Linked DNA regions of Ruegeria pomeroyi DSS-3. Each later gene encodes a partner of the first gene's protein in a complex. Links are inferred from orthologs where the notes say so. Each region holds a gene or a part of one and is shown on either strand. Other genes may lie near its edges.

The links. The genes of interacting proteins can lie anywhere in the genome.
Region 2: the proteins of dnaG (region 1) and SPO_RS13470 are in contact, whole or in part, in a crystal structure (PDB 2R6A), measured with the Geobacillus stearothermophilus proteins. The link is inferred for Ruegeria pomeroyi DSS-3 from one-to-one orthologs. Residues at the interface, in WP_049624496.1 of Geobacillus stearothermophilus: Lys456, Leu457, Leu458, Pro459, Ala460, Asn463, Ala464, Leu467, Leu535, Leu536, Ile537, Ala538, Gln544, Glu545, Asp548, Tyr549, His552; in WP_033016901.1 of Geobacillus stearothermophilus: Ser13, Glu15, Ala16, Gln18, Glu91, Leu92, Asp94, Ala95, Val96, Pro97, Thr98, Ala99, Ala100, Asn101, Tyr104, Tyr105, Ile108.

Annotation. Positions count from the first base shown.
Region 1 is NC_003911.12:1,864,804-1,870,629, reverse strand. The notes cover bases 1-2,985. They hold dnaG (DNA primase), read right to left. Parts: upstream 2,476-2,985; coding sequence 526-2,475; downstream 1-525. Other genes in these bases: SPO_RS08890 (sarcosine oxidase subunit gamma), read right to left, coding at 2,900-2,985; SPO_RS08895 (hypothetical protein), read right to left, coding at 2,568-2,864; rpoD (RNA polymerase sigma factor RpoD), read right to left, coding at 1-414. In the rest of the region: more of SPO_RS08890, read right to left, coding at 2,986-3,445; SPO_RS08885 (sarcosine oxidase subunit alpha family protein), read right to left, coding at 3,438-5,826. UniProt on the Escherichia coli protein: RNA polymerase that catalyzes the synthesis of short RNA molecules used as primers for DNA polymerase during DNA replication.
Region 2 is NC_003911.12:2,807,336-2,813,022, forward strand. The notes cover bases 1,818-4,663. They hold SPO_RS13470 (replicative DNA helicase), read left to right. Parts: upstream 1,818-2,418; coding sequence 2,419-3,909; downstream 3,910-4,663. Other genes in these bases: SPO_RS13465 (orotate phosphoribosyltransferase), read left to right, coding at 1,818-2,223; SPO_RS13475 (LysR family transcriptional regulator), read right to left, coding at 3,919-4,663. Also shown: SPO_RS13455 (SRPBCC family protein), read right to left, coding at 1-322; pyrC (dihydroorotase), read left to right, coding at 428-1,468; more of SPO_RS13465, read left to right, coding at 1,546-1,817; more of SPO_RS13475, read right to left, coding at 4,664-4,809; SPO_RS13480 (D-cysteine desulfhydrase), read left to right, coding at 4,950-5,687. UniProt on the Escherichia coli protein: The main replicative DNA helicase, it participates in initiation and elongation during chromosome replication. Travels ahead of the DNA replisome, separating dsDNA into templates for DNA synthesis.

The DNA.
Region 1 (5,826 bases):
GATGGCGATCTCGCCCTCGCGGCTGAGCAGTTCGACCGAACCCATCTCGCGCAGATACATGCGCACCGGGTCATCGGTACGGTCGAGCTTTTCTGCCTGGGCGCCAGCCAGCGCAACCTCGCGGTTGCTTTCGGTGGTGATGAGGTCGGTCGAGCCCTTCTGCTCTTCCTCTTCGGCCTCTTCATCCTCGATGATATTGATGCCCATCTCGGAGAGCATCGACATCACATCCTCGATTTGCTCGGAACTCACCTGATCGGGCGGCAGAACCTGGTTGAGCTGATCGTAGGTGATATAGCCCTTTTCACGGGCCTCGGCGATCATCTTCTTGACTTGGGCCTGGCTCATGTCGAGCGAGACTTCGTCTTCCTGGTCTTCGGGCTTCTGGTCTTCGGCGGTGTCCTTGGCGGCCATTCAGTGCTCCTGCAGGGATGGGCGATTCGTGTGAGCCGAATCATTAGTGCTCAGAATTGATTCGGCCACCCGTTTACCGGTTTTATTTTGCCTTTTCCTTAGGAAAACGCCCTAGCGGCGTTTCCGGCGAAAATCGATTCCCGCCATGATCGCGTCAAAAGCCTCGCGTTCGTCGCGCTTGATTCGCGCGCCATTGTCGGCCACGTCGAACAGCGCCTTGTCCTCGTTCTGGCTGCGCGCGGCGCGCTGCTTCTCTTCGGCGGCCTGCGCGACGCGCCAGGTCAGCGACTCGTCGGCGTCCTCGGCGATGTCCTCTCGGGCCTCCTCGATCTCGGCGTCATACCCCCTCAGCGCCTGGATTTTCGCAAGTTCCTCGGCCAGGGTCATTTCGGCCAGGTCCACGTCACCCGGTCGGCGCATACAGGGGATCACCTGCACATGGCGCAGCGCATAGAGGTTTTCAAGGGCCTCGGGGCCAAGAGTCTGGTCGATCCGCTCGCGCAGCCCCTCGGGATCGTCGATACCGATGCGCAGCGCCAGGTCGCGCAGCATCGCCAGATCGGGGTCATGACAGTCAAGCCGCTCCAGCGCGTGCTCGAACCGCACGATCACCGCCGGAGTGGCGATGGCGGCGGCCAGGATCACCGCCTCGCGCAGCCGGATCTGGGCCGCTTCGCCCGAACTGGCCAGCAACGAGGCCCGGGTGCCCGCCGTTGCGGCGGCAGGCGCGGCGCCGCGACCGCCCCGGGGCTGCCAGGGCTGTTTCGTCCCGCGCTGCGGGCGGAACAGCTGCCAGCGCAGATCCTTGATCTCCTGCCCGTAATGGGCGCGGATCGAGGGGTCGCGGATCAGCTTGATCTTTTCGCGCAGCGCCTTGTCCAGCGCCGCCTTGCGTTCGGGACTGTCGAACACCCGCCCCTCGGTTTCGCGCTGCCAAAGCAGCTGCACCATGGGCCGGGCCTGATCCAGCACGCTTTGCATGGCTGCCGGTCCTTCGGCGCGGATCAGGTCGTCGGGGTCCTTACCCTCGGGCATTATCGCAAAGCGCACCGATTTGCCCGCCTCCAGCAGCGGCAGTGCCAGATCGACCACCCGCAGCGCAGCGCGCAGGCCCGCCGTGTCGCCATCCAGCGCCACGATGGGCTCGTCGGCGATGCGCCAGATCATCTGCAACTGATGCTCGGTGACAGCCGTGCCCAGCGGCGCCACGGCAGCGCCGAACCCGGCCTCGGCCAGCGCGATCACATCCATATAACCCTCGGCCACGATCAGCGGCTGGCCCTGCCCTGCCGCCGTGCGCGCGGGACCGTGGTTGAACAGGCTGCGCCCCTTGTCAAAGAGCAGCGTCTCGGGCGAGTTCAGGTATTTGGCATTATCCTTTGGGTCCATCGCCCGACCGCCAAAGGCGATACAGCGCCCGCGCGCGTCCCGGATCGGGAACATGATCCGGTTGCGGAAGGTGTCATAGGGCTTGCCGCCCTTGGTCGAGGGTTTGGCCAGACCCGCGCCCGTGATCAGCTCCTCGCCCACGCCCTTGCCGCGCAGGTGATCCCACAACCCCTGCCAGCCATCGGGGGCAAAGCCGATCTCCCAGCGTTCCAGCGCCTGTGCGCTGAGGCCACGCCGGGCCAGATAGTCGCGCGCGGCTCCGCCGCCCCCGGCGCTCAGGTTCAGGCGGAAGAAGCGCACCGCCTGTTCCATCACCTCGGCCAGCTGGCTGCGGTGGTCCTGTTTCTCCTGCGCTCTGGGGTCGCGCGCGGGCATCGTCATACCGGCCTCACGGGCCAGGATCTCGACCGCCTCCATGAAACCGACATTCTCGGTCTGCTGGACAAAGGTCAGCGCGTCGCCCTTGGCCTGACAGCCGAAGCAGTAATAGAACCCCTTGCGGTCATCCACATGGAACGAGGCCGACTTTTCATGGTGGAAGGGGCAAGGCGCCCACATGTCGCCCTTGCCCTGGTTCGACTTGCGCATGTCCCACATGACCTTGCGCCCGACAACCTGGGTCAGGCTCAGGCGGCTTCGCAACTCGTCCAGAAATCCGGGGGGCAGTGACATGGGACCACGATGGCAGAAAGCGCAAGGCGCGCCAAGCGGGCGGCGCGCCTTATCCACAGCGAAGACGGCCCGTCAGGGCCGGATAAGCGCGCCTATTGCTTCAGGCACAGTTCCAGCCAGGCCGCCGACAGGTCCTGGTCGCGCACATCGCGCATCTTCTGCTGATAGACCCAGGGCGCGATCAGCGGGATCGCCGCATTGTAATTCTCGGGCCAGGTCGGGCTGGTGGCTGCTACCGCGGCGGGCACATCGCGTTCCTTGACCCGGTCCAGCCGCGCCTGCTGGATCGCGGCCACCACATCGGCCTGGTACTGGCAGCTCTGCTGCTTCGTCTCGGCCGCCGCCAGCGGCGAGGCCGCAAGCAGCGCGACAAGGGCGTAACGGTACATCGGTCGTCTCCCGGGATTCGAAGGTTCCCCGGAGCTTACCCGCGCGCGGCCACCGCTTCCATCGCCGATTTCAGGTCATGCAGCAGGGTCTGCGCCATCGAGCGGAAGACCATCAGCAGAAATCCGCCATCCTCCAGCCGCGTGACCGAGCCCGCCATATGTCCGATCCGGCATCGCGCCGTGGCGCCCGGGCCAAATCCGGGCGCGCGCAGATCGACCGGCACCAGCCGCGCCAGAACCGCCTCGGCGCCGGTCCCCTCAAGGCGCACCACGGTCCAGGCATCGGACTGATCGACCAGCACACCCGGCCCGGCCAGCGCCGCATCCGGCGCGGCGCCGGTCAGCAGCACGCTGTCATGGCCGAACCAGATCGCGCGCGCATCGCCCGCCGTAGTGACCCGGCCCGCGCCGGGCCAGTCCAGCCCATGCGCCGCGCGCAGCGCCTGGGCCAGCGCGGCCCCCTGCCCCTTGCGCGGCGACAGTGACGTCATCGCGCCCAGGTCCACCTCGCTCACCGTCATTGCGCCGACACTCAGCGGCACCTGCCCCGCACAGGGCGTTTTCGCGATCAGCTTATCCACGCATCCGCCCTCCCTCGGGGTCAAAGAAAACCGGGGTGACCACCTCGCAATAGGTGGTCACCCCGCGCAGCCCGTCGACCATCTTGACGATCTCTCCGATCCGATCCGGCCCATCGGCCAGAAAGCCCAGCCCGATCATCCGGCCCAGAACCGGCGAATGACAAACCGAGGTCACATAGCCCTGATCATGCTCGCGCCGCGCGGTATCCTCTTGCCGGTAAAGATGCGCGCCCGCCAGCAGCGTGCCCTCGGCCGTGATGGGTTTCAGCCCCACCAGCCGTTCGCGCCCCGGCTCCTCCAGCCCGGGGCGCTGCGCCATGGTCTTGCCGATACAGTCCTTCCTGGCCGAGACCATGCCCCCCATGCCGATGTCATAAGCGGTGACGCGGCCATGGATCTCGGCATGGGTGATGAAGCCTTTCTCGATCCGCAGCACATTCAGCGCCTCCATCCCGTAGGCGCCGCCGCCCAGCGCCTCGACGCGGGTGACCAGCAGGTCGAACAGGCTGGCGCCATAGCGCGCGGGCACCGCGATCTCGTACCCTTCCTCACCCGAGAACGAGATCCGGAACAGCCGCCCACCAACGCCCAGCACCGACACCGCGCCGCAGGACATGAAGGGCCAGCCCGCCGCATCGATCGGCGTGTCGAGCAGCCCGTTCAGCACCTCGCGCGCCCTGGGGCCGGCAACGGCGAATTGCGCCCATTGCTCGGTCACCGAACAGATCGACACGTCCCATTCGGGATGCAGACCCTGGGCCACAAATTCCAGATGCGCCATCACCTGACCGGCAGCGGCGGTGGTGGTGGTCATCAGGTAGTGATCCTCGCCCAGCCGCGCGGTGGTGCCGTCATCCATCACATGACCGTCCTCGCGCAGCATCAGCCCATAGCGCACGCGCCCGACCTTCAGTGTCGAGAACATGTTGGTGTAGACAAAATCCAACAGCCGCGCCGCATCCGTCCCCTGAATGTCGATCTTGCCCAGGGTCGAGACATCGGCCACCCCCACCGCGTTGCGTACGTAACCCACCTCGCGGTCGCAGCTCTGCTGCCAGTCGGTCTCACCCGGCTGCGGGAAATAGCTGGGCCGGTACCACAGCCCCGCCTCGATCATCGGTGCGCCGCGCGACAGGGTGGCGGCGTGCGAGGTGGTAAAGCGCTCGGGCTGAAACCCCTTGCCCTCGCCCCCCGCGCCCAGCGCTGCGATGGCTATCGGGCTATAGGGCGGGCGAAAGGTGGTGGTGCCGGTCTCGGGGATGCCGCGTCCGGTGGCATCGGCCAGCACCGCCAGCGCCGCCACGTTCGAGCTCTTGCCCTGATCGGTCGCCATACCCTGCGTGGTATAACGCTTCATATGCTCGACCGACCGGAAATTCTCGACCGCCGCCTGTTTCACATCCTTGACGGTGACATCGTTCTGAAAATCGAGCCAGGCGCGCCCGCGCCCCGGCACCGCCCAGAGCGGCTCCAGAGCATAGGGCGTCTCCTCGGCCACCGGCAGTACGCCTTGCGCCGCCTTGATCCCCAGCGCGCCCAGTGCCTCGGCCGCGGCCTCGGCCCCCTCGCGCAGACAGGCCGTCGTCGAAAAGGCGCCGTTGCAGGCACCTGCCGCGCGCAGGCCGGGCACCATGCCCGCCACGGGCACAAAGGCTGCGATGTCGCGGCGCCATTCGGGCCGCCCGTTCATGTGGCAGGTCAGGTGCAGGCTGGGGTTCCAGCCGCCCGACATGGCCAGGCAGTCGGTGGCGATGCGTTCTTCGCCACTGGGATGACGAACGGTGATCCGCTCCAGCCCCTGCCGCCCGCCGCTGCCGCAGACCTGACCGCCCCGGATCATCCGCACCCCATCAAGGCGCGGCGCGTCATGGCGGCTGTCGATCAGGGCCGCCACATGTACCCCCGCCGCCAGCAGGTCGCGCACGGTGCGATGGGCATCGTCATTGTTGCCGAATACGGTAACGGCGCGGCCCGGGCTGACGCCCCAGCGGTTGAGATAGGCACGCACCGCGCCAGCGGTCATGATGCCGGGCCGGTCATTGTTGGCAAAGGCGATAGGGCGTTCCAGCGCACCCGCCGCCAGCACCGCGCGCCGCGCCACGATGCGCCAGAAACATTCCAGCGGCGCACCCGCGCCCCGGTCGGCGCGGTGATGCGAGACCCGCTCCAGCGCCGCATAGGTGCCCTGGTCATAGGCGCCCGCAACGGTGGTGCGCGTCATCAGCCGCACATTCTCCATCCCGCGCAGCTCGGCCAGCACCTCCTCGGCCCAGACCGCCCCCGGCTTGCCGTCGATCTCATAGGTCTCGGCCAAGAGGCGCCCACCCATGCGCGCGTCCTCCTCGGCCAGGATCACATCGGCCCCGGCCCGGCCCGCCACC
Region 2 (5,687 bases), 940 kb from region 1 along the record:
GCCGCGCCCCCGCCCCGGCGGGGAGCACCTCCAACGTATGTATCAGGCGCCGCAACCCATGGCCCGATTCCTCGGACACCATACGCCGGGTGGTGGCATCATACAGGGTGACCTCCATCCGATAGGGCTGTGACGGGAAAAGGCCCAGCAGCGACAGATCGACATCGATCACCTGCCCCTGATGCACCGGGCCCGAGGGCAGATGATCCAGCCGCATCCAGGGGTGAATCACCGCATCCAGCGTGTCCAGATCAGTGACGAGGCGAAACAACCGATCGGGATCGGCATCGTAGATATGATCGAGTGTCAGAGTCCGGCGCATATTGTCCCCCAGAGCCTCAAGACTGCCGCGCGACCGCGCACCTGAGAACCGCGCAAATTGCCTCGCCCCCTTTCCCGAATGCCGCACCTGTGCTAGCGGGGCGGCATGACCCAGAGCCTCACGATCCGCCGCCCCGACGACTGGCACCTGCATCTGCGCGACGGCGCCATGCTGGCCGCCGTCCTGCCCGAAACCGCGCGCCATTTCGCTCGCGCCATCGTCATGCCGAACCTGGTACCGCCGGTGGTGACCGGGGCGCAGGCGGCCGCCTATCGCGACCGGATCCTGGCGACGCTGCCCAAGGGCATGAATTTCGAACCGCTGATGACGCTCTACCTGACCGAGCAGACCGATCCCGACGATCTGGCCGCGGCGCACACCAGCGGGCTGATCACCTCGGTCAAGCTCTACCCGGCGGGCGCCACCACCAATTCCGCGAGCGGCGTGAAGGATTTTGACAAGGTACGTCCGGTGCTCGAACGCATGGCCGAAATCGGCTGTCCACTCTGCGTACATGGCGAGGTCACGGATCGCGAGATCGACATTTTCGACCGCGAGGCGGTGTTCATCGACCGGGTGCTTGACCCGATCCGCCGCGCGACACCGGGGCTGCGCGTGATCATGGAGCATATCACCACAAAGGATGGGGCCGATTACGTAGCCGCCAACCCCGAGGGTCTGGGGGCGACGATCACCGTCCAGCACCTGATGTTCGACCGCAATGACATGCTGGTGGGCGGCATGCGCCCGCATTACTACTGCCTGCCGATCCTCAAGCGCCGCCATCACCGCGAGGCGCTGGTCGCCGCCGCCACGTCGGGCGATGCGCGGTACTTCCTTGGCACCGACAGCGCGCCCCATCCGACCCACGCCAAAGAGGCCGAATGCTGCGCCGCGGGCTGTTTTACCGCGCCAATCGCGCTGTCCTGCCTTGCCCATGTGTTCGAGGAAGCGGGTGCATTGGACAAGCTGGAAGGCTTCACCTCGCTGAACGGTCCCGCCTTTTATGGCCTGCCTGTCAATGCCGACACGATCACGCTCAGCAAGGCCGACCCGCTTGACATCCCCAAGACCCTGCCCGCCGGAGAGCATACCGTCACCGTGTTCGATCCCGGTGTCCCACTGCATTGGAGGGTGACGAGGTAACAAATTCTTCGACGAAGAATTTGTCCCAGAATTTTACTTAAAATTCTGGTCCCGCCCTTGAAAAACGGAACCTGACCATGATCCCTGCCGCCTACCCGACCCGCGAAGAAATCGCCCGCCTGACCGCCCGCATGCTGCTGGAAATCGGCGCGGTGAATTTCAACACGAAAGAGCCCTATATCCTGGCCTCGGGCTTGCCCTCGCCCAGCTATATCGACTGCCGCAAGCTGATCTCCTTCCCGCGCATCCGCTCGACCCTGATGGATTTCCTGACCGTCACCGTGATGCGCAACGCAGGGTTTGAGGCCTTCGACAATATCGCCGGCGGCGAGACGGCGGGCATCCCCTTTGCCGCCCTGGTGGCCGAACGTATGGCGCTGCCGATGACCTATGTGCGCAAGAAACCAAAAGGTTATGGCCGCAACGCCCGCATCGAGGGCGCCATGAGCGAGGGCCAGCGGGTGCTGCTGGTCGAGGATCTGACCACCGATGGCGGCTCCAAACTCTCCTTTGTGGATGCGATCCGCGAGACCGGGGCCAGCTGCGGCCACACGGCGGTGATCTTTTACTACGACATCTTCCCCGAGACGGAAAAGACTCTGGGCGATCACGGGGTTGCGCTGCATTACCTCTGCACCTGGTGGGACGTGCTGGCCGAGGCCCGCGCGCAAAAGGCCTTTGACGAGGTCACGCTGAGCGGGGTCGAGGCGTTTCTCAAGGATCCGCGCGCCTGGCAGGCCGCCAACAAACGCTGACGCCCGACGCGACGGCATCCGGGCGGCTCTTGGCCGAAAGATGCTGCCGCCCCACCAGATATTGACGCACCCCCTACTGATCCTTCAAGATACGGGGGTGCGGAGATATGCACAGCATATCCCCAGAAAACATACAACTTGGCCGACTCGCGACGCTCGGCTATGACCTCTGACCCAAGAGGCGGTAGAGCAGACATGAACGAGATCACCACAATCGGACAGGCTTCGGCCGAGGTCCAGAATGCCGATACCATGCCGCATTCGGTCGAGGCCGAACAGCAGCTCTTGGGCGCGATTCTGACCAATAACGATCTTTATGACCGGGTCGCCCAGATCATCGGGCCCGAGCATTTCTATGACCCGGTACATGCCCGCATCTGGGAGGTCGCCGCCGCCCGCATCGCCAAGAACACGCTGGCCTCGCCGGTGACACTGAAATCCTTCATGGCCGAGGATGCGGGCCTGGCCGAGCTGGGCGGGGCCGCCTATCTGGTCAACCTTGCCGGCGCCTCGATCAGCGCATTCGCGGTGCGCGACTATGCGCAGATGATCTATGACCTTGCGATCCGGCGCGAGCTGATCCGGCTGGGCCGCGACATCTCGGACAAGGCCGCGCGTGTCGATGTGGCCAGCGAACCCAAGGAACAGATCGTCGAGGCCGAACAGAAGCTCTACAAGCTTTCCGAGCAGGGCCAGACCGACAGCGGGTTCAAGAGCTTCCTCAAGGCGGTGACCGAGGCGGTCAACGTCACCAACCAGGCCTATCAGCGCGGCGGTGGCATGGCCGGGATCTCGACCGGGCTGAACGACCTCGACAAGCAGCTGGGCGGGCTGCACCCCTCTGACCTGATCATCCTGGCCGGCCGCCCGTCGATGGGCAAGACCTCGCTGGCGACCAACATCGCCTTCAACGTGGCCAAGGCCTATAAGCGCGGCCAGCGCCATGACGGAACCGAAGGCGCGATTGATGGCGGCGTGGTCGGCTTCTTCAGCCTGGAAATGAGCGCCGAGCAGCTGGCGGGCCGGGTTCTGGCCGAGGCCTCGGAAATCTCGAGCCACAAGATCCGTCAGGGCGACATGACCGAGGACGAGTTCCGCCGCTTCGTCAACGCCGCCAAGGATCTGGAGGCCTGCCCGCTGTTCATCGACGACACCCCGGCCCTGCCGATCAGCCAGCTGGCCGCCCGCGCGCGGCGGCTGAAGCGGACCCATGGGCTGGACCTGCTGGTGATCGACTATTTGCAGCTGTGCCGGGGCATGGCCGACAACCGGGTGAACGAGATCGCCGAGATCTCGATGGGGATGAAGGCCATCGCCAAGGAGCTGAACATTCCGGTCATCGCCCTGTCCCAGCTCTCGCGTCAGGTGGAAAACCGCGACGACAAGCGCCCGCAGCTCAGCGACCTGCGGGAATCGGGCTCGATCGAACAGGATGCCGACGTGGTGATGTTCGTGTTCCGCGAGGAATACTACAAGGAACGCGAGAAGCCCGGCGATCACGAGCTGGACCGCATGGAAGAGTGGAAAACCGCGATGGAGCGGCTGCACGGCAAGGCCGAGGTGATTGTGGGCAAGCAGCGTCACGGCCCCATCGGCACGGTCGAGTTGAGCTTCGAGGCGCAGTTCACCCGCTTTGGCAACCTGGTCAAACCCTGGCAACAGGGCGGCCAGATCGAGCAGTACTGATCCGCGCGATCAGGCGCCGGGCGCTGCCAGCGCATTGCGAAACAGGATCGCGCGCTTGTTGTCGGTCCGGGCATAGAGCGCGATATCCATCGGGATCCGCCCATAGCCCGGCGACAGGATGACCACCTCGCCCGAGATGATCTGATCGTGGATCAGCGAGTGCGGCACCCAGGCGGCGCCGATCCCCGAAAGCACGAGCTGCGCGATGCCCACCGAAAAGGTGCTTTCGACCACCACCGGCCCATCCAGCGACAGGGCCGCGTCCTTGTTGTAATGCGACACGATCTGCCCGAACAGGCTGCCCTTGGGATAGCTGATGCGGGGCGTGTCGGGGGGCAGGACATTGCCGTCCTTCAGCCGGTGCCGCAACGCGCCCCCCACCACCGGCACAAACGCGTCGCGACGCCAGACATAGCGGGTCACCGAACTGTCAAACGGCGCCAGCGGCAGCACGCGATAGTCATAGCCCACCAACACATCGACCTCGTGCCTGAGGAACATCGACATCGCCTCGTCCTGGTTGCGCGTGTGCAGGCGCACATGCCAGCGGGTTCCGGCGCTGTTGGCAACCCGGATCAGCTCGGGAATGGCCGAGACCGACAGCGAGTGCTGGGTGACCACATGCAGCACATCCGCGCCGCCTTCGGGATCCTTCAGCTGCCCCTGAACCTGCTGGAGCTGCGAGAGCAAGGCGCGGATCTGCGGCTCGCATTTCGCCAGCGCGGGCGACAGTTCGACCCGGTTGGCACCGCGCACCAGCAGGTCGGTGCCGATCCATTGTTCAAGCGACCGGATGCGCCGCGAAAAGGCGGGTTGGGTCACGTTGCGGCGCGCTGCGGCGGCGGTCAGATTGCCCTCTTCCAAGAGGATGAGCGCATCTTCCAAAAGTCTCGTATCCATGCCTCAGCCATATCGGATGTATGGGCAGCATGCAAATTCGGCATTATTCAAACCGATTTCTCCTCTCTACCCTGAGAAAAAATATGCCAATCCAGGGGGGCATCGTGAAGACGTTTGTGGATGCGCCCGTTTCAGGGGCGGTGGACGATCAGGCATTGCTGCGCCGCGCATTGGAGCGGTTCGCGCGTATCCGCCTGGGGCATCTGCCGAGTCCGCTGGAACCGCTGGACCGGCTGAGCGAGGCGCTTGGCGGTCCGCGCATCTGGGTCAAGCGCGACGACTGCACCGGCCTGTCCAGCGGCGGCAACAAGACCCGCAAGCTGGAATTCCTGATGGCAAGCGCGTGCGAGGCCGGCGCCGACACGATCATCACCCAGGGCGCGATCCAGTCCAACCATGCCCGCCAGACCGCCGCCGCCGCGGCGCGGCTGGGCCTGCATTGCCACCTGTTGCTGGAAGACCGGACCGGCGCCGCGGACCTGGCCTATACCCTGAACGGCAATGTGCTGCTTGACCGGTTGCACGGCGCCACGATCTCGCGACGGGCCGGCGGGTCGGACATGGCGGCCGAGATGGAGCGGCTGGCCGCGACGTTGAGGGGCAAGGGCAAGCGCCCCTATGTCATTCCCGGCGGCGGATCGAACCGGGTGGGTGCCCTTGGCTATGTCAATTGCGCGCTGGAACTGAGCGAACAGGCCCTGAGCATGGGCCTGGACATCGACGCGCTGATCCATGCGACGGGCAGTTGCGGCACGCAGGCCGGCCTGGTCGCGGGCCTGGCCGGCCTGTCCTGGAACACCCATCTGCTGGGGATCGGCGTGCGCGCGCCGCAGGAGCGGCAAGAGGCCATGGTCTTTGATCTGGCCTGCGAGACCATG